4 regions of the Pelomonas baiyunensis genome follow, and region 1 is predicted to be linked to each of the others. Evidence: predicted binding sites of a transcription regulator. Region 1 holds the regulator's gene; each other region holds the start of a gene.
The links. Region 1 encodes FNR, which switches genes on or off when oxygen is low (the NO sensors DNR and NnrR bind a similar motif). Its sites were predicted from a motif close to TTGATNNNNATCAA; they were not measured.
Positions count from the first base shown of each region.

Region 2: cyoA (ubiquinol oxidase subunit II) is a predicted target of FNR. The motif match lies at 3,270-3,283, and genes of this name have one in related genera.
Region 3: ACG01O_RS03820 (oxygen-binding di-iron domain-containing protein) is a predicted target of FNR. The motif match lies at 3,052-3,065, and genes of this name have one in related genera.
Region 4: ACG01O_RS16520 (TraR/DksA family transcriptional regulator) is a predicted target of FNR. The motif match lies at 3,419-3,432, and genes of this name have one in related genera.

Region 1 covers NZ_JBIGIB010000001.1:1,285,202-1,290,974, reverse strand. The annotation lists gene icd (NADP-dependent isocitrate dehydrogenase) at 1-135, opposite strand, end outside; gene ACG01O_RS05815 (urease accessory protein UreH domain-containing protein) at 212-838, opposite strand; gene hemN (oxygen-independent coproporphyrinogen III oxidase) at 847-2,229, opposite strand; gene fnr (fumarate/nitrate reduction transcriptional regulator Fnr) at 2,337-3,098, shown strand; gene ACG01O_RS05800 (NAD(P)/FAD-dependent oxidoreductase) at 3,218-4,528, shown strand; gene ACG01O_RS05795 (hypothetical protein) at 4,491-4,784, opposite strand; gene ACG01O_RS05790 (hypothetical protein) at 4,781-5,044, opposite strand; gene ccoG (cytochrome c oxidase accessory protein CcoG) at 5,061-5,773, opposite strand, start outside.
Region 2 covers NZ_JBIGIB010000002.1:399,343-405,115, forward strand. The annotation lists gene purL (phosphoribosylformylglycinamidine synthase) at 1-1,798, shown strand, start outside; gene ACG01O_RS08165 (MFS transporter) at 1,892-3,226, opposite strand; gene cyoA (ubiquinol oxidase subunit II) at 3,382-4,416, shown strand; gene cyoB (cytochrome o ubiquinol oxidase subunit I) at 4,420-5,773, shown strand, end outside.
Region 3 covers NZ_JBIGIB010000001.1:855,919-861,691, reverse strand. The annotation lists gene ACG01O_RS03830 (M56 family metallopeptidase) at 1-640, shown strand, start outside; gene ACG01O_RS03825 (M56 family metallopeptidase) at 695-2,230, shown strand; gene ACG01O_RS03820 (oxygen-binding di-iron domain-containing protein) at 2,212-2,991, opposite strand; gene ACG01O_RS03815 (DEAD/DEAH box helicase) at 3,126-5,153, shown strand; gene ACG01O_RS03810 (RidA family protein) at 5,277-5,630, opposite strand; gene plsY (glycerol-3-phosphate 1-O-acyltransferase PlsY) at 5,635-5,773, opposite strand, start outside.
Region 4 covers NZ_JBIGIB010000004.1:527,481-533,253, forward strand. The annotation lists gene tgt (tRNA guanosine(34) transglycosylase Tgt) at 1-668, opposite strand, end outside; gene ACG01O_RS16505 (substrate-binding periplasmic protein) at 752-1,630, shown strand; gene ACG01O_RS16510 (IMPACT family protein) at 1,653-2,258, shown strand; gene queA (tRNA preQ1(34) S-adenosylmethionine ribosyltransferase-isomerase QueA) at 2,210-3,355, opposite strand; gene ACG01O_RS16520 (TraR/DksA family transcriptional regulator) at 3,479-3,850, shown strand; gene ACG01O_RS16525 (hypothetical protein) at 3,877-4,245, shown strand; gene ACG01O_RS16530 (substrate-binding periplasmic protein) at 4,345-5,094, shown strand; gene ACG01O_RS16535 (anti-sigma factor family protein) at 5,137-5,773, opposite strand, start outside.

The DNA of each region.
Region 1 (5,773 bases):
GACGGGCGTGATGTCCATGCCCGTGCCATCACCCTCGATGAAAGGAATGATGGGGTTGGGCGGCACGTTCAGCGAGAAGTCGGCATTCACCGTGATCTTCTGGCCGCCCTCGGGCACCTGGATGTGTTGGTACATGGCTGGAAACTTTCGAAAGGGAACCGAACGGGTCAAGAGAAAAACTCGCCGGATTTTGCCGCCTCGGGGCGGCGCTTCAACAGGCCAACATCACCCGTTGCCACACGCCATGGCCCAAGGCCCACCCGGCGCCCGCCACCAGGGCCAACCCGGCCAGCCGCAGCGCCCACACATCGCCCTGCGGGCCGCGACGCAACAGACGCGCCCGCCACAGCGGCGCCACCACCAGGCCCGGCGTGCTGGCCAGCGCAAAACCCGCCATCGCGAGGCCGCCACTCAGCATCGAACCCGACAAGCCCGCCAGCAGCAAGGCGGCATGCAGCAAGCCGCACGGCATGGCCACCCAGGCCAGGCCGGTGAAAAAGGCATGGGCCGGCTTGGGCCGCCAGCGCACCGCGCCCAGCCACACCGGCATGCGCCCGCGTACCAGCAGCGTCAGGCCCAGCAGCAGTACGGCCGCTTGCAACAGCGCCCAGGCCGGCTGCAGCACAGCCGCCCCCTGCGAAGCCCGCGCCAACACGGCCGCCGAGGCCGCAGCCGCCACACCGCCTGCGGCGTAGCCCAGCACGCGGCCGGCCATCAGCTTCACGGGGCGCGGCCCACCGGCCAGAGCACAGGGCGCACTGCACATGGCCGCGCAATGGGGCGTGCCGGCCAACCCCATCAGGGTGGCCGAGACGATCAGAGCAGCGTCCAGCCCCATGGCGTCGTTCAGATGATCTTGGAGAAGCGCTCGCGGCTGGCGTCGGCCTGCAAATAGCGGTCAAACACCAGCGCCACGGCCCGCACGAAGTACCAGCCCAGCGGCGTCACCTGAATGGCGCCCGGCTCCAACTCCACCAAGCCTTGCTCGGCGAGTTGCGACAGCCGTTGCAGCTCGGGCGCGAAGTACTGGGGCACGTCCACTAGGTAAGAGGCCGCGATGGACTCGAACTCCACGCGCCCTTGGCACATCAAGGCCATGATGACCGCGCGGCGCAGCAGGTCGTCTCGCGTCAGGGCCAAGCCGCGCTGCACCGGCAGCTGGCGCTGGCGCAGCGCGTCTTCATACTCGTCCATGGTCTTGGCGTTTTGCGCGTAGGTGGCGCCCACGCGGCTGATGGACGACACGCCCAGGCCCACCAGATCGCAGTCTGGCTGCGTCGAGTAGCCCTGGAAGCCGCGGTGCAGCAGCCCCTGGCGCTTGGCCACGGCCAGCGGGTCTTCCGGCAGCGCGAAGTGGTCCATGCCGATGTAGTCGTACCCGGCCGACAGCAGCGCGCTGATGGCGCCCGACAGCATGGCCAGCTTGTCGCCCGCCGGGGGCAGCAACTCCGCCACGATGCGGCGCTGCGGCTTGAAGCGCTGCGGCAGGTGGGCGTAGGCGTACATGGCAATGCGGTCCGGCCGCAGCTCGGCCACCTGCGAGATGGTGTGGGCAAAGCTCGCCGGCGTTTGCAGTGGCAAGCCGTAGATCAGGTCGACGTTGGTGGACTGATAGCCCAGTTCACGGGCGTCGCGCATCAGCGCGGCCACCTGGTCGAAGGGCTGCACGCGGTGCACGGCCTTCTGCACGGCGGGGTCGAAGTCCTGCACGCCGAAGCTCAGGCGGTTGAAACCGAGCGAGCGCAGATGCGCCAACCGGGCCGCGTCCACCGTGCGCGGGTCCACCTCCACCGACAGCTCCGCCCCCGGCAGCAGCTTGAAGCGCTGGCGCAGGGCCTGCATCAGCAAGCTCAGCTCGGCGTCCGACAGGAAGGTGGGCGAGCCGCCGCCCAGGTGCAGCTGCGACACCGGCGCCTGGCCGCCAATGGCCTCGGCCACCAGGTCCATCTCCACTTCAAGCGCGGCCAGGTAGGGCTGCGCCCGCTCGTGGTGCTTGGTGATGATCTTGTTGCACGCGCAGTAGTAGCAGAGCTGCTCGCAGAACGGGATGTGCACGTACACCGACAGCGGCTGCGCCGTGCCGCGCTGGCGCAAGGCCTGCAAGTGCTGCCCGCCTTGGTGGGCCTCCACAAAGCGGTCCGCCGTGGGGTACGAGGTGTAGCGCGGGCCGGCCACGTCATGGCGGCGCAGCAGGTCGGCATCGATGGGACGGTCAGTCACAGCAGTCATGGCAGCACTGTGACGCCAGCGACCGGTCGCAGCGTTGATCCAGGTCAAGGCCGCAGCGCGGGTCGGCAAGAACAATGCTTCGCATGCTGACCCCTCTGCGCCCCCCGATGAACGTGCCGATCCATCCTGACGTGCCCACGTCATCCTGCGCCGGCGCGCTCGAGCCGTTGAAGGTGGCCTGCGCCAGCTGCAACCTGCGCGAGCTGTGCCTTCCCGTGGGCCTCACGCCCACCGATCTGCAGCGCCTGGACGGCCTGGTGGAAAAGCGCCGCAGCGTGCCGCGGGGCGAGCACCTGTTCCGCAATGGCGACCGCTTTGAAGCGCTGTACGCCGTGCGCACCGGCTTCTTCAAGACCTGCGTGGGCAGCGAAGACGGCCGCGACCAGGTCACCGGCTTCCAGATGGCCGGCGAGCTGCTGGGGCTGGACGGCATCAGCAGCGACCAGCACCACTGCGATGCCGTGGCGCTGGAGGACTCGTCGGTCTGCGTCATCCAGTACCGCGACCTGGAAGAGCTGTCGCGCGAGTTCACGGTGCTGCAGCACCAGTTCCACAAGATCATGAGCCGCGAGATCGTGCGCGACCATGGCGTGATGCTGCTGCTGGGCAACATGCGCGCCGAAGAGCGCCTGGCCGCCTTTTTGCTGAACCTGACCCAGCGCCTGCAAGCGCGCGGGTTCTCGGCCAGCAGCCTGGTGCTGCGCATGACGCGTGAAGAGATCGGCAGCTACCTGGGCCTGAAGCTGGAAACCGTGAGCCGCACCTTCTCCAAGTTCCAGGAAGACGGCGTGCTGGACGTGAAGCAACGCCAGATCACGGTGCTGGACCCGCAAGCCCTGCAGCGGCTGATCTCCAACGCGGCCTGCTGAGCCCCGGGGCCGTCGAGGACTCGAGCCCTCCGGCCCCCCCTCCCGAAATTACCCGGCCCGGTTTCAACCCATGCCGACAATGCATGCTGCAGCGCAGCATGCAGGCGTAGCATGGGTTCATGCGTCCTCAAGTCCTGATCATCGGCTGCGGATTCGGCGGCCTGGAAGCGGCCCGCGCCCTGCGGCGTGCCAACGTTGACATCACGGTGCTCGACAAGACCAACCACCACCTGTTCCAGCCGCTGCTGTACCAGGTGGCCACGGCGGGGCTCTCGGCGCCGTCGATCGCGGCGCCCATCCGCCACCTGTTCCGCGGGCAGGCCAATGTCACCACCCTGCTGGGCGAAGTGACGGGCATTGACGCCCGGGGCCACACGGTCACGCTGGCCGATGGCGGCACGCTGCGGTGGGACCACCTCATCGTGGCGGCGGGTGCCACGCACAGCTACTTCGGCCGCGATGACTGGGCCGCCTTCGCCCCGGGCTTGAAAACCCTGCAAGACGCCTTTGAGATTCGCCGCCGCGTGCTGCTGGCGTTTGAGGCGGCCGAGCGCGAAGACGACCCGCAGCGCCGCGCCGCGCTGATGCAATTCGTCGTCGTGGGCGGCGGCCCGACCGGGGTGGAGCTGGCCGGCACCTTCGCCGAGATCGCCCGCCACACGCTGCCCGGCGAATTCCGCCGCATCGACCCGCGCCAGGCCCGGGTGCTGCTGGTGGAAGGCGGCACCCGCGTGCTGCAGGCCATGCCGCCCGACTTGAGCGAACGCGCCCGCGAGCAACTGACCGCCTTGGGGGTGGAGGTGAAGCTGGGCGCCCGCGTGACCGGCATCGACGCCGAGGGTTTGGATGTGGCCACTGAACACGGCAGTGAGCGGCTGCCCAGCCACTGCATCGTGTGGGCCGCCGGCGTGGCCGCCTCGCCGCTGGGGCGCCTCTTGGCCGAGGCCACGGGCTGTGCGGTCGACCGCGCTGGCCGCGTGGTGGTGGAACCCGACTTGAGCGTGGCTGGGTTTCCGGCCATTCAAGTGATCGGTGATCTCGCCGCGGCCCAGAGCCATGTGCCAGGCCAGGAACCCCGCCCGGTGCCCGGCGTCTCACCCGGCGCCAAGCAAATGGGGCGTCAGGCTGCAGCCAACCTGCAGCGCCGCCTGGCCGGGCAGCCCACCCTGCCCTTTCGATACCGCGACTACGGCAACCTCGCCACCATCGGCCGCAACAGCGCGGTGGTGGACCTGGGCACGCCGGCAGGCCCGCTGCGTTTTTCAGGCTACCCGGCGTGGCTGTTCTGGCTGTTTGCGCACGTGTACTTCCTGATCGGTTTCCGCAACCGATTCGTCGTGCTGCTGGACTGGGCCTGGGCCTACTGGACCCATGCCCGGCACGCACGCGTCGTCAGCGCGGCCACCCCGGCGCGCGACGGGCCGGCTTGACCTCGTCCACCGGCAGGTTCACCAGCAGCAGGCTCAGGCTGGAGGCCAGCGCCAGCACGCCCCAAAAGATCAGGAAGCTGAGCGTGTAGACCGCCTGCACCGGCAGTTCAATGGGCGCTGCGCCGAACCAGCGCAACTCGGCCGGGTCCACCACGGCGAACACCAGCAGTTCCAGCACGCCGGCGCACAGGAACGACGACCAGGCCACCGCCATCGCAAAGCGCGCGATGCGCGAGGGGCCGCCGGGGCCTGTCACCGCTTGGCTCCCACACCACCGGTGGCCGCGTGGTTGCGGGCGATCAGGGCGGGCACGTCGCGCTCATGGGCGCGCATGTCCGCCGGCTCCACGTCGTCAGCAGCCTGATGCGCTGCGGCACGCAGGTCCAGCGGCGGGTCCGGGTGCTTCAAGGCCAACGCCAGCGTGAAGAAGCTGGCCACCACCACACTGGCCGGTCCTCCCACCACCAGCCACACCATGGGTTCGCGCCAGGCCGAAGGGGACTTGCTTGCAGACATGGGACTCTCCTTGCCGTCAGCGCGGCAGCACGAATGTTGATTTTTCGTTCAGCACATCGGCCGGGTCGGCACCGTCGGCGCCGACGCGGCTGATGTGCCATTGAACCGGGTGTGCGCCGGGCTTGTACTGCTGCATCACCTCGGGCGGCACGCGCAGCGCCACAGCCACCCAGCGGGCCTCGGCGGGCCCCAGGTCCACCGTGGCGGCCTGCGTGAGCTTCAGTCCCGGCAGGCCGTCGGCCGTGATGCGGTAACGCTGCGCCTGCTCGGTGGCGTTCATGACCTGCAGGCGGTACACGTTTTCCACCCAGCCGTCATCCACCAGCCGGGCCAAAGACGCGCGATCGCGCACCACGTCCACCCGGAAACCATGGCGCGAAGCCAGGCTCCACAGCAGCGCGGTGCAAATAACCAGCAGCACGCTGGTGTAGATGACCACACGCGGACGCAGCACATGGCGCCAGCGCTGGGCACTGGTGAAGCCTTGTTCCAAGCCGTTTTCGGTGTCGTAGCGGATGAGACCGCGGGCGGTGCCCATCTTGTCCATCACGCCGTTGCACACGTCCACGCACGCGGCGCAGCCGATGCACTCGTACTGCAGGCCGTGGCGGATGTCGATACCCGTGGGGCAGACCTGCACGCACAGGCCGCAGTCGATGCAGTCGCCCAGCGCCTCGGCACGGGCCTCGCCCTTCTTGCGCTTGGCGTTGTTGCCGCGCGGCTCGCCGC
Region 2 (5,773 bases), on a different contig from region 1:
CCGCATGGCCGTGGCCGAGGCCATCACCAACCTGTTGGCCGCGCCCATCGAGCTGCCGCGTGTGAAGCTCAGCGCCAACTGGATGGCCGCCTGCGGCGAAGCCGGTGAAGACGCAGCACTGTTCGACACCGTGAAGGCGGTGGGCATGGAGCTGTGCCCGGCGCTGGGCGTGTCCATCCCGGTGGGCAAGGATTCGCTGTCCATGCGTACCAAGTGGGACGCCAACCAAGTCACCGCGCCGGTGTCGCTGATCGTGTCGGCCTTTGCCAGCATCGGTGATGTGCGGGGCACGCTCACGCCGGAGTGGCAGCGTGAAGACTCCTGCCTGATCCTGGTGGACTTGGGCAACGGCAAGCACCGCCTGGGCGGCTCCATCCTGGCGCAGACGCTGAACCAGTTCGGCAACGACGTGCCTGACCTGGACGATCCGCAACAGCTGGTGGCGCTGGTCCACGCCGTCAACGAACTGCGCGGCCAAGGCAAGCTGCTGGCCTACCACGACCGCTCGGACGGCGGCTTGTGGGCGGCGGCCTGCGAAATGGCTTTTGCCAGCCAGACCGGCCTGAGCCTGAACGTGGACCTGCTGGTGACGGAAGGCGACGGCATCACCGACAGCCGTGCGGACACGGGTGACTCCAAGAACTGGGCCACCCAGGTGGGTGCACGCCGGGACGAGCTGACGCTCAAGGCACTGTTCGCTGAGGAACTGGGTGCGCTGATTCAGGTGCGTGCGGCCGACCGCGACGCGGCGCTGCAGGTGCTGCGCGCACACGGCCTGTCCAAGCATTCGCACGTGGTGGCCAAGCCGAACGCGGCGCGTCAGATGGAAGTCTGGCGCGATGCCAAGAAGGTGTTCGGCGCCGACCTGGGCGCGCTGCAGCAGACCTGGGACGAGGTGAGCTGGCGCATCGCCCAGCTGCGCGACAACCCGGCCTGCGCCGACGCCGAGCACGCTGCGGCGGGCCAGGCCAGCGACCCCGGCATGCACGTGCACCTCACGTTCACGCCCGAAGCGCCTGCCGTTATCACCGGCGCGCGGCCCAAGGTGGCCATCCTGCGCGAGCAGGGCGTGAACTCGCACGTCGAGATGGCGTATGCGATGGCGCTGGGCGGCTTCGAGAGCTTCGACGTGCACATGAGCGATCTGCAGTCAGGCGCAGTGAAGCTGGACGGCTTTGCGGCCTTCGTGGCCTGCGGCGGCTTCAGCTATGGCGACACGCTGGGCGCGGGTGAAGGCTGGGCGCGCAGCATCATGTTCAACCCGGTGTTGGCCGAGCAGTTCCGCACCTTCTTCGCGCGGCCCGACACGCTGGCCCTGGGCGTGTGCAACGGCTGCCAGATGCTGGCCGCGCTTGCGCCCATCATTCCGGGAGCCGACGCCTGGCCGCGCTTCACGCGCAACCAGAGCGAGCAGTTCGAGGCGCGCCTGTCGATGGTGGAGGTGCTGGAGTCTCCCAGCGTGTTCTTCCAGGGCATGGCCGGCAGCCGCTTGCCCATCGCGGTGGCGCACGGTGAGGGCTTTGCAAACTTCGCCCGCCAAGGGGATGCGGCCAAGGCCATCGCGGCCATGCGCTTCGTCGACAACCAGGGTGCCGCCACTGAGACCTACCCGTTCAACCCGAACGGCAGCCCGGGCGGCTTGACCTCGGTGACCACGGCCGACGGCCGCTTCACGGCGCTGATGCCGCACCCGGAGCGCGTGTTCCGCAACGTGCAGATGAGCTGGACCTCGGGTGACCGTGCCCAGCACAGCCCGTGGCTGCGCATGTTCCAGAACGCACGAAAGGCGCTGGGCTGATCGGCGGCGGGGCCGCCGGTGGGCGGCGCCCACCAGCACTCACCAAAACAAAGCGGGCCCGAGGGCCCGCTTTTTTGTGGGTTCAGTGTCGGTTCAGTCTTGCACAACCGCGGCGCTGCGCAGGCGCTTGTTCACGCGCAGGGCCACCAACGTGCAGGCCACGCCCGACAGCAGATACACGCTGACGGCCCCTAGGCCGAAGCGCGACGACAGGTACAGCACGGCCGCCGGCGCAAAGGCCGCGCCCAGCAGCCAGGCCATGTCGGCGGTCAGGGCTGCACCGGTGTAACGGAAGTGCGGAAGGAAGTTGGACGTCACCGAGCCCGCCGATTGGCCGTACGACAAGCCCAGCAGCACAAAGCCGATCAGGATGAAGGCCGCCTGGCCGGGCTTGCCGCCGCCCAGCATGAAGGGCGCGAACAGCGCGAACACGCCGATGGCCAGCGCCAGGGAACCGAGGAAGCTGCGGCGCCCGATCTTGTCGGCGATCAGGCCTGACATCGGCATGGCCGCGGCAGCAAACGCGGCACCCAGCAGCTCCATCTTCATGAAGTCGGCCGCGCCGCCCGTGCCTTCGAACAGGTGAACCCACGACAGCGGGAACACCGTGACGAGGTGGAAGAGGGCGTAGCTGGCCAGTGCCGCGAAGGCGCCGATCACGATGTGGTGGCCTTGGGCCGGCAGCAACTCGCCCAGGCGGGCCGGGTCCAGCTCATGCTCTTCCATGCGCTGTTCGTATTCATGCGTCACCACCAGGCGCAGTCGGGCGAAGAGCGCCACGACGTTGATGGCGAAGGCCGTGAAGAACGGGAAGCGCCAGCCCCAGGACAAGAAGTCCTTGGTGTCCAGGCTGCCGTACACGTACAGGAACACGCCCGAGGCCACGAAGAAGCCCAGCGGCGCCCCCAGTTGGCCCAGCATGGCGTACCAGCCCCGGCGGTGGGCCGGGGCGTTCAAGGCCAGCAGGGAGGGCAGGCCGTCCCACGATCCACCCAGCGCCAGACCTTGACCCACGCGGCACAGGGCCAGCAGGGCGATGGCGGTTTCGCCAGCCTCGCGGTAGGACGGCAGCAGACCCATGGCCACCGTGGAGCAGCCCAGCAGGAAGAGGGCGGCCGTCAACTTGGCCGAGCGGCCGAAGCGGCGCTGGATTTCCATGCCGATCAGCGTGCCCACCGGGCGCACCACGAAGGCCAGCGCGAACACCAGGAAGGCGTACAGCGTGCCGGTCAGCCCGTCTGCAAACGGGAAGAAGAGTTGGGGGAACACCAGCACCGAGGCGATGCCGAAGACGAAGAAGTCGAAGTACTCGGACGCTCGGCCAATGATGACGCCAACGGCGATGTCACCCGGGGCCAGATCCGCGTCGGAACGGCCCAGAACCGGCCGGGAATTGGGGGCTTGGAAGGTACTGCTCGCGATGCCCATGATGGCGTGTCTCCGTTTGTGCCTAGGACAAAATGTCCAATCGTTGATTTAGCTCAATCAACTTACATTCCGTCGCTGCCCGCAAGATCGTTAACCCTCGCGTGCCTCTCAGGATGTACCCCAATCACACTCTCCTTCGCCGCGCGTCGGTCCCCATGCTGGGACTTCTTCTCGCGGGCTGCAACGGTGTGGTGATGAAGCCCCACGGCGACATCGCCCAGCAGCAAGCCAACCTCATCGTCACTTCCACGCTGCTGATGCTGCTGATCATCGTGCCGGTGATCGTGCTGACGCTGTACTTTGCCTACCGATACAGGCAATCCAACACGGAGGCGACCTACACGCCGGATTGGGACCATTCCACCCGGCTGGAGCTGGTCATTTGGGGTGCGCCGCTGCTGATCATCATTGCGCTGGGCGCGATCACCTGGATCAGCACCCACAAGCTCGACCCCTTCCGCCCGCTGGACCGCATTTCGGAAGAGAAACCCCTGGCCGCTGACGTGAAGCCGCTGGAGGTGTACGCCGTGTCCATGGACTGGAAGTGGCTGTTCATCTACCCGGAGCAAGGCATTGCCACCGTGAACGAGCTGGCCGCGCCGGTGGATCGCCCGATTCACTTCCGGTTCACCTCCACGACGGTGATGAACACCTTCTACGTGCCCGCGCTGGCCGGCATGATCTACACGATGCCCGGCATGGAGACGCAACTCCACGCCGTCATCAACAAGCCCGGCGTGTACGACGGCCTCTCGGCCCACTACAGCGGCGCTGGCTTCTCGGACATGCGCTTCAAGTTCCATGGCCTGTCGGACGACGCGTTCGCGCAGTGGGTGCAGTCCAACAAGGCTGGCGGCAACACGCTGACGCGGGCGGACTACCTGCAACTGGAACAGCCGAGCACCAAGGAACCCATCCGCCGCTTTGCCAGCGTGGAGCCGGGCCTGTGGAGCGCCATCGTCGACCGCTGCGTGGACGGCAAGAAGATGTGTTCCAGCCAGATGATGGCCATCGACGCGGCCGGCGGCGCCGGCAAGGGCGGCGTGGCCAGCACGATGCGCAGCCCGTGGCGTGACGCCGACGGCCTGCAGCGCGACCGCACGGTCGTGGCTGCCCTGTGCACGCCCACCAACCCGCTGGGCCTCCCTCTCGACACCGCGGACGCCTCGGCGGCCGTGAAGAAGAACTGAGCCATGTCCAATCCTGCTGCACAACATCAGGCGCTCGACACGCTGCACCCCATCCTCGGCCGCCTGGGCTGGGATGCGATTCCGCTGCACGAGCCCATCCTCATCGGCACCTTCCTTGCCGTGGCCCTGGGCGGCCTGGCCGTGCTGGCGCTGCTGACCAAGTTCCGCCTGTGGGGCCCGCTGTGGCGTGACTGGATCACCAGCATCGACCACAAGAAGATCGGCATCATGTACATCGTGCTGGGCGTGGTGATGCTGCTGCGCGGCTTTGCCGACGCCATCATGATGCGCGCCCACCAGGCCATGGCCTTCGGCGACAACGCCGGCTTCCTGCCGCCGCACCACTACGACCAGGTCTTCACGGCCCACGGCGTGATCATGATCTTCTTCGTCGCGATGCCCTTCGTGACCGGATTCATGAACTACGTCGTGCCGCTGCAGATCGGCGCGCGCGACGTGGCCTTCCCGTTCCTGAACAACTTCAGCTTCTGGATGACCGCCGGCGGCGCCGTGTTGGTGATGATCTCGCTGTTCGTGGGTGAATTCGCCAAGACCGGCTGGCTGGCCTATCCGCCGCTGTCGGGTTTGATGGCGAGTCCGGACGTTGGGGTGGACTACTACCTCTGGTCACTGCAGATCGCGGGCGTGGGTACCACGCTGTCGGGCATCAACCTGATCGCCACCATCATCAAGATGCGCGCGCCGGGCATGACCATGATGAAGATGCCCGTCTTCACCTGGACGTCCCTGTGCACCAACGTGCTGATCGTCGCCACCTTCCCGGTGCTGGCGGCCACGCTGGCCCTGCTGACGGCAGACCGCTACCTCGGCACCAACTTCTTCACGAACGACCTCGGCGGCAACGCCATGCTGTACGTGAACCTGATCTGGATCTGGGGCCACCCCGAGGTCTACATCCTGGTGCTGCCGGTGTTTGGCATCTTCTCGGAAGTTGTGTCCACGTTCAGCCGCAAGAAGCTGTTCGGCTACGCGTCCATGGTCTACGCCACGGTGGTGATCACCATCCTGAGCTACCTGGTGTGGCTGCACCACTTCTTCACCATGGGCTCGGGCGCCAGCGTGAACAGCTTCTTCGGCATCACGACGATGATCATTTCGATCCCGACGGGCGCCAAGATCTTCAACTGGCTGTTCACCATGTACCGCGGGCGCATCAAGTTTGAAGTGCCCATGCTGTGGACCATCGGCTTCATGGTGACCTTCGTCATCGGCGGCATGACCGGCGTGCTGCTGGCGGTGCCCGCAGCCGACTTCGTGCTGCACAACAGCCTGTTCCTGATCGCCCACTTCCACAACGTCATCATCGGCGGCGTGGTGTTCGGCGTGTTCGCCGGCA
Region 3 (5,773 bases), 430 kb from region 1:
ATACACCGACGCGCTGCTGGCCGCCCATGGCCTGACCGCGCCGGCCGCCCCCCTGGCCAGCCGCTGGGGCTCCGTTCACCCGCTTGTTGAAAGAGTTGCCATGCTCAAGCACGCCCGCGCCACCCGGCGCCACCACCTCGCCCTTCTGGCCGCCACACTGCTCGGGGCCATGGGCACCAGCTATGCGCTGCAAGCCGCGCCGGAAGCGCCGCCCGTGGTGGAGGGCTTCGTTCAACTGCGCTTTGACATCCGCCTGAGCCTGGATGGCCAGGAGATCTCGCACCCACGGCTGAACACCTTCCCCGCGGCGCCGGCCACGGTGGTGTTCAACGAACCCAACGGCCCGCGCTTGTGGAAGCTCACGTTCACCGGCCGCTTTGAAGGCGACAAACACCTGATGGTGGACACCGAGCTGGCCCTGTCGGAAGACGAAGCGGCTGTGCTGGCCTGGCGCAACAGCCAGGGCAAGGCCCCGCCGCCGCCGGTGCGCCAGGTGGCCGCCCCGCGCCTGCTGATGCAAGACGGCGGCAGCGGCCGCGTGGAAACCACCACGCCCGATGGCCAACACCGCCTGACGCTGGAGATCCGCGCGAACTCCTTCCGCAACCCCACGCCGGACTACAGCGCGCCCAAGCCCTGAAGGCCAGAGCCCGCGCCCCGTCCACCCTTCCTCCACGCTTTGGAGAGGCCCGTCATGCCCATTTCGATGCCCATTCCGATGTCCATGCCCACCCTCGTCCCCACGTTGCTGGACGCCCTGCTGCGCTTCACCGTGCTGGTCAGCGCGGCGCTGTTGGTGCTGGCCGTGGCCCGGCCGCTGGTGCGCCGCACGCTGGGCGCCCGCGCCACCTATGCCGCCTGGCTGCTGGTGCCGCTGGTGCTGGCCAGCCCCTGGCTGCCCCGCGTGCCGCTGGGCTGGTCCGTCACACCGCTGGCCGCCTCGATGCCGGCCGAGGTCACCACCGCGCTGGGCGTGGCTGAGCTGACCGCGCGCAGCACGCCGACCCTCAGCGCCGCCGAACCCGCCACGCCGGCAGCCCCTGAGGTCAGCCGCGCCGAGTTGTTGGCCGCCTTGTGGGTGGCCGGCGCTGCTGCCCTGGCTGCGCTGCACTGGCGCGGCCAACGCCGCTACCAGCGGGCCCTGGCGCGCACGGCCGACGGCCACTGGCAAGCGCCCGCAGGCCACAGCCCGGCGGTGGTGGGCGTGTTTCCGGCGCGCCTGGTGCTGCCGCAAGACTTCAGCCAACGCTTCGATGCCGACAGCCAGCGCTTGATGCTGGCGCACGAGGCGGTGCACCAACGCCGGCACGACAACGCCTGGAACCTGCTCGCGGCCACGCTGCTGTGCCTGCAGTGGTTCAACCCGCTGGCTTGGTGGGGTGCCCGTCGCCTGCGCGACGACCAGGAACTGGCCTGCGACGAAGCCGTGCTCGACAGCGTGGCCGACCCGGCCGCCCACGCCACCTACACCCGCGCCATGGTGGCGGCCCACGTGCGGCCGCATCAAGCCTGGCTGGCCAGCGCCTGGACGGGCGGCCACCCGCTGGTGCAACGGGTGCGGCTGCTGTCCCGCTACCGCCGGGTGTCGCGCGGCCAGCGCCTGGGCGCCCTGGCCCTGGTGGTGGTCGCCGGCACCGGCGCGGCCCTGGTGGCGCGTGCTGCCCAGCAAGCGCCTGCCGCCCAGCCTGCTGTAGACCGCCCGGCACAAGGCAAGCCGCAGGATCAAGGCCTGCAATTCACCATCGCCTCCCAACTGGGGCGGAGTGACTGGCACCACAGCAGCCTGTGGGTGCCGCTGAACCGCCCGCTGGTGGGCGGGACGTCAGGCGTCACCACGCAAGCGCTGCTGCCGGGTTGGTGCCTGTACCTGCACCTGCACATTTTTGATGGCGGCGTGGTGCGGCCCGTGGCCCAGCCCATGGACGAAACCTGCAAGCAGCCCATCGGCGAGCCGCTGGAAGTTCAGCCCAACGGCCGCGTGACTGAATTCGCCATGCAAACGCCGCAGGGGCCGCTGCAAGCCCAGGTGGCCATGCGCTGGGCCTTGCCGAACGATCCGGGCCTGCCCGCCCTGACCCGTGCCGAGGCGGCCGACGCCGCGCAACTGTCCGACGCCCAACGCGCGGAGATCGCGCAGCAGCGCGAGCGCATCAGCCAAAGCCGCCGCGAGGCCGATGCGCTGGACCGCGCCTGGCGCGCCGCGCGCGAGGCTCAGGCCGGCACGCGGTAATTCGCCGGGCCGAACAGGTCCACCCCGCACTCCAGCTGTTCCACCCAGTCGATGAACTCGCGCACGGCCGGGCCCACCATGGGCGAGCCGTGCTGCGGGGCGATCATCTGGATGTCCAACTGCCGCACCATGGCCGCCCACAGCCGCAGGATCTTGTTGCTGACCATGTAGCGGCGGTGGAAGCCCTCCATGCGCGGAATGTGCTCGGCCAGCGACTTGACCGGCTTCTCGGGGTTCAGCGTGGTGCCCAGCGACGCACCCAAGTCGCCGGAGAACAGGATGCGGCTGACCGGGTCGTAGAACTGGAAATTGCCCTCGGCGTGCATGAAGTGCGCTGGCAGGGCCCAGAGTTCGAAGGCGTCGTCGCCCTGCCCCAGGCGCAGCCGCTCGCCGCCGTCTGGCAGGCCCACCACGCGGCCGCTGGTTTTGCCCGGCTTGCAGAAGTGCGGCGCAAACCGCTCCCACAGGCGCGAGATGTAGACCGGCGCCTCGGTGGCCGTCATCCAGCGGTCCAGTGAGGCAATGATGTCGGGGTCGGCGTGCGAGGCCAGGATGGCCGCCAGCTTGTGCGGCGGGAAGAACCGCGACATGCCCAGGTACAGCTCGTTGTAGGCGATGTTGCCGCCCGGATCGAGGATGGCGCCGGTGTCGCCATTGACCAGCAGGAACTGGTTGGACTGCACGGCATCGCCGCCCTCGTCGCCCAGGCGGGCAAACATGACGCAGACGTGCCGGCCCTGGCGGAACAACTCGATGGACATCGTGGCAACCCGGGAAGTGATGGTGGTTCGTCAGGCTAACGGCGCCTGCGAACGCCGGTGTTGAGCGGGATCAAGGGGCGGCCAGATGCTGTATGCATTTACAGTTCGCGCTTTGCTTTCGAGTTCCCTGACCCATGAGCCTCGCGGACGTTCGCGCAGCGCTGAATGCCGAGTTGTCGGCCACGCCCGAGTACTACGACTTCAAGGTGCTGCACACCGAGCGCGACGGCCCGCTGTGGCGCGTGACGCTGGAGCCCGGCTACGTGTTCGCCGAAGGTCAGCGGCCGGGTGCGGCCTCGGCGCAAGCCTTGCTGGACGACAGCCTGGACGGTGCCGCCGCCTGGTGGGGCGCGCCGGCCAAGGGCGGCGCCAGCGTGCTGGCCGTGGTGGTGGAGGCCGACCAGTTGGTGCTGCAAAACGCCAGCAGCCCGCCGCCGCCCGCCGGCCATCTGATCCGGCTGTACCCCACGCGCTACCTGAACGCCGTGGCCGATGCCTGGTGGGACACGCCCTGGGCCGAGCAAGCCCTGGCCTGCCTGCCGGACTTGTCGGCGCCCCAGCCGCTGCGCGGCGGCAGCCCGCTCACCGGCGAGCCGTTCCGCTGGCTGCGCCCGGCGCAGCGCGCCGCGCTGGCGCTGACCGGCTTCAGCAGCGCCTTCCTGTGGGGCCCGCCGGGCACCGGCAAAACCACCACGCTGGGCGTGCTGCTGGCCGAGTACCTGGAGCGCCACCCCACGGCCCGCGTGCTGCTGCTCTCCACCACCAACCACGCGGTGGACCTGGCCACGCTGGCGGTGGACAAGGCCTTGCACAAGGGCCGGCGCGAACACCTGCGGCCGGCCGTACAGCGCCTGGGCACCCGGTTCGACGCCGCGGCTTACGACGGGCGCGAGCACCTCATCCCCACGCAAGACCGCGACCTCATCGCCCGCCTGGCCCGCGCCGAAAGCCAGCGCCCCACCGCGCGCGACGCCCATGCCCTGAAAGCCTGGGCCGACCGCGTGGCCGACCTGCGCGACGAGCTGCGGGCCTCGTCGCTGAAAGTGCTGCAACGCTGCCGCTTGGCCAGCATGACCACCACCCGCGCAGCCTTCACGCTCAAGACGCTGCGCGAGCTCAGCCCCGACGGTGAGGCCCCGTTCGACCTGCTGGTGTTTGACGAGGCCAGCCAGGTGAGCCTCGCGCACGCACTGGCCCTGATGCCGCTGGGCCGCGCCCGGCTGTTTGCAGGCGACCCGCAGCAACTCTCGCCCGTGCAGCGCAGCGACGACCGCCTGGCCCGCCGCTGGCTGGGCCGCTCGGCCTTTGCCGAGATGCCGCGAGGGACCAGCGCGCAAGGCGGCTCGGTGGCGCTGCTGGACGAGCAGTCGCGAATGGCGCCGCCGATTGGCGAGCTGGTGAGCCAGCTGTTCTACGACGGCGTGCTGCGCGTGGCGGCCGATGCCTTGGCCTCACCGGATTGGCAGGCCCAGCGGCAACGCGCGCTGGGCGACATCCCGGCGGAGACGCAGGTGCACGTGCACCGGCTCAAGACCGACGGCGGCTGGGTGGCGGCGGAGCGCGGCCCAGTGCGACGGGAGTCGGCAGACGCCATCGCGGCCTTGGTGACGCAGGCGCTGGAATCGGGCGACTGGGCGACGGAAGAACTCATCGTGCTGACGCCGTTTCGCGCGCAGCGGGCGCTGATCCGCCAGCGGTTGCGGGCGCTGGGCGTGCCGGAGGCGGTGCGCGTGAGCACGGTGCACCGCGCCCAGGGCAGCGAGGCGCCCGTGGTGCTGTTCGACCCTGCCGACGGCGCGCAGCCCTTCCTGCACGGGGAGGAAGCGCAGCGCCTGCTGAACGTGGCCCTGAGCCGGGCGCAGGCCAAGCTGGTGCTGTTCGTGTCACCCGCCGACGCGGCCAGCCCGCTGCTGGCACCGCTGATGCAGCGCCTTCGGCTGGCGGGTGACGTTCGGGTGGGGGTGCCGCTGGAGGTGCTGGCGCGGCAGCCGGGCTTTCCGGGCAATGCGCTCGGTCAGCGCGTTCGCGCAGGGCGGCACGAGGGCGAGGTGGTGCGGGTCAGCGCCGATGGGCACCAGTTCTGGCTGGTCAACGCGCGCACCGGCGCGGAGCAACTCATCGACGCGGCGTTCTGGCGCCAGCGGGCGCTGCAGGCCCGCTAAGCCCAGAAACAGCCCAGAAGCAGCCCAGAAGCAGCCCAGAAGCAACCAGGGCGGCCCGCCGGATGTCGACGAGGCCGCCCTGGGTCAGGCGAGAGGCAACGGGGCCGATCAGCCCGCGTGCGTTCAGACGGCGGCGGTCACCACGATTTCGATCTTCCACTCCGGGCGGGCCAGCGCGGCCTGCACGGTGGCGCGCGGCGGGGTGTGGCCGGGCGTGACCCACTGTTCCCACACGCCATTCATGGCGGCGAAGTCGGCCAGGTCGACCAGGAAGATCTGCGCGCGCAGGATGCGGCTCTTGTCGGTGCCGGCACGGGCCAGCAGCTTGTCGATGGCGGCCAGCACCTGGGCCGTCTGGCCTTCGATGCCCTGGCTGCCGTCTTCAGCAATCTGACCGGCCAGGTAGGCCACGCCGTTGTAGACGGCCATCTCCGACATGCGGGGGCCGACGTCGAAACGCTCGATGTTGTTGCTCATGGGGTCACTTCTTTCGCGAGGAGTGGTGGTGCGAGTGCCCGGCTGGCTTGGGGCCGGTGCCGTGCGGGTGTTTCTTGCTGGTGCCCGGCGCGGGCGTGGCGCCCGCGGCCTTTTGGCCCAGCTTGCTTTCAGTGCCGGCCAGC
Region 4 (5,773 bases), on a different contig from region 1:
ACCGACAGGCCGCCGATGGCGTAGCCCGGCAGGTCCAGCTCCACCAGGCCGGCGAGGGACGCATCGCGCAGCGGGGTGAACATCCCGCCCTGCACGATGCCGAACAGCGCATTGGGGTTCTCCAGCCGGTTGAACTCGGTGATGCAGCGCTTGGCCCAGCGCAGGCTGAGTTCCATCGACTGCTTGGCCTCGCGCTCGGTGGTGAGCACGCCCTTGGTCTCGTACGGCGTGCACTCGTCGAACTGCATGACGATGTCGGAGTTCAGCACCGTCTGGATCTGCATGCTGACCTCGGGCGTCAGGAAGAGCTTGTCGCCGTTCACGGGCGAGGCGAACTTGACGCCCTCTTCACTGATCTTGCGCATCGCGCCCAGGCTCCACACCTGAAAGCCGCCGCTGTCGGTCAGGATGGGCTTGTTCCAGCTCTCGAAGCGGTGCAGGCCGCCGAACTGCTTCACCACGTCCAGGCCCGGACGCATCCAGAGGTGGAAGGTGTTGCCCAGGATGATCTGCGCGCCCATCTCGTTCAGCGAGCGCGGCGTGACGCCCTTGACCGTGCCGTAGGTGCCCACCGGCATGAAGATGGGCGTCTGCACGACACCGTGGTTGAGCGTGAGCGTGCCGCGGCGGGCGCGGCCTTCGGTCTTGAGGAGGTCGAACTTCAGCATGGGACCGCGATTGTCTCAGCCTCGTGTCAAGCGGGTTGCAATCGATATCTGCGGCCCGGCACCGGCGCTAGGCTGAAGCCACCATGACGCCGCCCCGCCTCGCCTCCACCCCACCGCGTGGTACGGCGCGTGACACGGCGCGCGGGTGGGCCCGATGGACCCGCTGGGCCGGGCTCACGCTGGTCAGTGCGGCCAGCACGGCCAGTGCGGCTCCCGCGGCGGAGCCCCCCTGCGGCCCGCACGTGGCCGCGCTGTACGCCTACCCGCCGTTCTTTCGTGATGTGCCGGGCCAGGGTTGGCAAGGCATCGACAAAGACATGTTCGACGAGCTGGCCCGCCGCTCGGGCTGCGACCTGCGGCTGGTGGTGGAGTCCCGCGTGCGGATCTGGGAGCAGATGCGCAGCGGCGTGGCGGGCCTGACGATGTCGGCCATTCCCACGCCCGAGCGCCAGACCTTTGCCGAGTTCGTGCCCTACGCCCAGGGCCGCTACCACCTCATGCTGCACCGCGAGCTGGCGCCGCAGGTGCGCTCGCTGGCCGCCTTCGAGGCCGACTCGCGCCTGCGACTGTTGACCGTCAAGGGCTACACCCACGGCCCCACGCTGGACCGGCTGGTGCAGCGCCTGCGCACGCAGGGCCGGGTGCACGAGGTGTCGGACTTCCCCGCCGTGCTGCGCATGGCCCGCGCCGGCCGCGGCCACGGCTTGTTGGCGCTGCCGGCCTCGTGGGCCGAGGTGGACGCCGCCTTTGACGACGGCGAGGCCTGGACGCCGGTGGACGTGGCCCCGCAAGACCGGGTGCTCGCGGGGCTGGCCCTGTCGCTGCGCCTGCCTGACGCCGACCGGCAGCGGCTGCGCCGGGCGATGCAGTCCATGCTGGCCGATGGCACGGTGCGCGCCATCACCCGCCGCCACCTCAGCGAGGCCGCCACGCGCGCGGTCACGTTCGCCGACGAGCCCTGACCCCGCCGCCGACAATGCGGCCATGTCCCTGACCCTGGCCGCCCCGGCGCGGCATGAACTCGTCGTCAAGAAGAGCCGCTTCCTCGGCTGCGTGGAGCCCTGCGCCGACCGCGCCGCCGCCCTGACCCGTGTGGAACAGCTGCGCGCCGAGCACCCCGGCGCCGTGCACGTGTGCTGGGCGCTGCTGGCCGGCGGCCACTCGGCCGCCAACGACGACGGCGAGCCTGGCGGCACCGCGGGCCGCCCCATGCTGGACGTGCTGCGCCACCAGGGGCTGGACGGCGTGCTGGCCACGGCCGTGCGCTACTGGGGCGGCGTGAAGCTGGGCGCGGGCGGCCTGGTGCGGGCCTACACCGACTGCATCGCCCAGGCGCTGCTGACGGCCGAGAAGATCGAGCGCGTGGCGCAGGTGGAGCTGGCCTGCGAGCTGCCCTACGACCTGGAAGGCCGGCTGCGCCGCCTGGCCGAACAGCACGGCGCGGCGCTGGTGGACGTGACCCACAGCGCCCGGGTGCACATGCGCTGGCAGCTGCCGGTCACCGCGCGCAGCGCCTTCACCGCGGCGGTGGATGACGCGGCTCAGGGCCGCGTGGCCTGGGCGCGGTCCAGCAGCATCGCGTCGCCGTAGCTGAAGAAGCGGTAGCGCTGCGCAATCGCGTGGCGGTACAGCGCCATCACGTGGGCGTGGCCGGCCAGGGCGCTCACCAGCATCATCAGCGTGCTCTTGGGCAGGTGGAAGTTGGTGACGAGGCGGTCCACCACGCGGAACTCGAAGCCCGGGGTGATGAAGATGTCGGTCTCGCGCGCGCCGGCTTCCAAGGTGCCACCCCGCGCGGCGGACTCCAGCGCGCGCAGCGTGGTGGTGCCCACCGCCACCACCCGGCCGCCACGCGCGCGGCAGGCGGCAATCGCTTCCACCGTGGCCTGCGGCACCTCGAACCATTCGCTGTGCATCTTGTGGTCGGCCAACTGCTCCACGCGCACCGGCTGGAAGGTGCCGGCGCCCACGTGCAGCGTGACGTGCGCCTGCTGCACGCCGCGGGCGGTCAGCGCGGCCAACACGCCCTCGTCGAAGTGCAGCGCAGCGGTGGGCGCGGCCACGGCACCCGGCTCCTTGGCGAACACGGTCTGGTAGCGGCGCTCGTCGTCGGCGCTGTCGCCGTGCGCGATGTAGGGCGGCAGTGGCACGTGGCCGTGGGCGTCCAGCAGCGCGAAGGGGTCGCCTTCAAAGCGCAGGTGAAAGAGGCCGTTGTCGGGCCCGCAGCGGCCCAGCACCTGGGCGTTGAACGCATCGGCAAACCGCACCCAGCTGCCGGGCTTGGGGCTTTTGCTGGCGCGCAGGTGCATCCACACCTCGCCTGCCGGCGCTGGGCCGCCCCGAGCCGGCAGAGCCCCCTCGGGGGGCAGCGGATGCGAAGCATCCGCGTGGGGGCTCGTGAACTTGCCGGGCAGCACGCGCTCCACCAGGGCCTCCACATTGCCGCCGGTGGCCTTGATGCCGTACAGCCGGGCTTTGATGACGCGGGTGTTGTTGAACACCAGCAGGTCGCCCGGTGCCAGCAGGTCGGGCAGCTCGCGGAACACGCGGTCCACCGGCACGGGGCCGGTGCCGTCCAGCAGCCGGGAGGCGCTGCGCTCGGCGGCGGGGTGCTGGGCGATCAGTTCGGGGGGGAGGTCGAAATCGAAGTCGGCGACCGTGAAGGCCGCAGGCGTGAAGGCAGGCATTGCGCTTGAGGGCCGGACAGACCCGTACCAAAAAAGGGAGCCGGATTCTCCCATCGCACCGTCTTGATGCAGCGCAAGGCGGCGCGCCGCGCCCGGTGCCAGCATGGGTTCCAGGAGGTTCCCATGAGCACTGCCCTCACCCCCGGACAACACGCGCTGCTGGAAGCGGAGTTGCAGGTCGCCCGCCAACGCGTGCAGGCCGCGCTGCAGGCCCAGCGCGAAGGCGCCACCCGCGTGGCGCATGCCGCCGCGCTGCTGGCCGACGACCCGCACGACCAGCGCGAGCACGAAGCCGACCGCGCCCTTGACCAGGCCCGAGACCACCACCTGCTGGCCGAGTTGCAGGCGCTGGACGACGCACTGGCGCGCCTGAACACCGCCGACTACGGCCTGTGCACCGACTGCGGCGCGGCCATCCCGTTCGACCGACTGCACCACCAGCCGCAAGCGCTGCGCTGCATCGATTGCCAGACCGCGGCCGAAGCCGCTCACTGACCCTTGATCTGAAGGAGAAACCTCGCATGTTCCACGCTGTTGTTCACCTCGACCACCACCACGCGCAAGTGCTGCATTTCGATGCCCACCAGGTGCACGCCGCCCGCATCGACGCCCACGAGCGCCACAGCCACGGCCACCACGAGCGCACCGAGCAGGCGCTGTACGAGCAGCTGTGCCAGGCCCTGAAGGACACGCCCGAGGTGCTGATCACCGGCTCGCATGTCGTCATCCACCAGTTCAAGCACTACGTGGAAGCGCACTGCCCCAAGCTGGCCACGCAGATTGCCGACTACCGCGCCTCGGCCGCGCTGAGCCAGGGCCAGATGCTGGCCATGGCGCGCCAGTTCTTCGTGGCCCACGACCGCATGGCCGGCGTGCCCACGCCGACCTGAAAACCGACCGAGCGGCGATATCGCACACCCGCGCGGGTGGCGTGACCGGAACGGTCATGCGGGGCCCCTAGACTCGCCAGAGTCTGCGCCCCGCTCCTTGTGAAACGCCGCCTCTGCCTCGCCCTGCCCGCCCTGCTCGCTGCGCGACCCTCGGTCGCCGCAGCCGATGAGCCCGTGCTGCTGGGCGTGACGGAAAACCTGGCCCCGCTGAACTACCTGGAAGACGGCCTGGCGCAGGGCTTCAGCGTGGAGTTGCTGCGGCTGATGACCGCGCAGGCCGGCCTGCGGCTGGAGCTGCAGGTGCTGCCCTGGCAGCGCGCCATGCAGGTGGCCGAAGGCAGCGCGAACAGCGTGCTGTTCTCGCTGACCCGCACGCCCGAGCGCGAGGCGCAGTTCCAGTGGGTGGGCCCGATCGCGCAGCGCCGCATCCTGATCTACAAGCTCGCGTCGCGCACCGAGCTGACCCTCACGCAACTCAGCGAGCTGGGCAGCGCCCGCATCGGCGTGGTGCGCGAGTCGGCCGCCGACAAGCAGCTGCAAGCCGCGGGCCTCAAGCCCGGCCTGCAGCTGGAACAAGGCCTGGACGACGCCACCAACGTGCGCAAGCTGCTGGCCGGCCGCATGGACTACGTGGCCCTGCTGGACTGGGCCGCTGCCTGGAACCTGCGCCAGCTGCAGCTGCCCTACGGCACGCTGCAAGCGGTGATGGAGCAGGACGCCTCCCGCGCCTACTACTTCGGCCTGCGGCCCGACGCCGACCCGGCCTTGGTGCGGCGCCTGCAAGCCGCGTTGGACACGCTGCGCCGCGACGGCCGCTACGACAAGCTGCGCCAGCGCTACTTCCGCTGACGCGACATCGCACGTCCCCGAGGGCACGCCCCCGCGGGGCGCTCAACCCGTCAACTGCTCGTGCACCCGCTGCGCAATCGGCTGCAGCGCCACCGAGGGCTGGGCGCTCAAGGCGTAGCCGAACTCGCCGTCGGCCCAGTACAGCGTGGTGCGGGCGTCCTGCTGCAGCAGCCGGAACTCGGGCGCCGCCGGAGCCGCACCGGGCGCCAGCACCGCCACGTACAGCGTCAGCCGGTCGCCCGTGGCGTTTTCGTACATGAACTGGGCGCGCGGGCTGCCCGGCTGGGTGGCCTCGCCCGGCAGCAGGCGGCCGCCCAGCAGGGTGTAGCCCCGGTCGGTCAGCACCGGCACGGTCAAGGGGCGGCCCAGCCGCTTGCTGAGCCACTGCACCAGGTGGGCCTGCTCGGCGGCGGTCACCTCCACCGGGTGGCGCTTTTCGGCGCTGTAGACAGCAAACGCCACGCCGGCCTGGCGGGCGAACTCCGGCACCGCCGCCGGCCCCTGGGCCAGCAAGCCCGCGGTGGGCGCGCCGGCGTCGTGCTGGCCCCAGCGGTAGCCACCGAACACGCCCAGCGCCACCAACAGGCCCGCCGCCAGCGCCTGCGGCAGCGCCCGCCGCCAGCGCCGAGCGGCGGCCTCGCGCAGCACGATGCCGCTGAGCTCACGCGGGGTTTCGCCC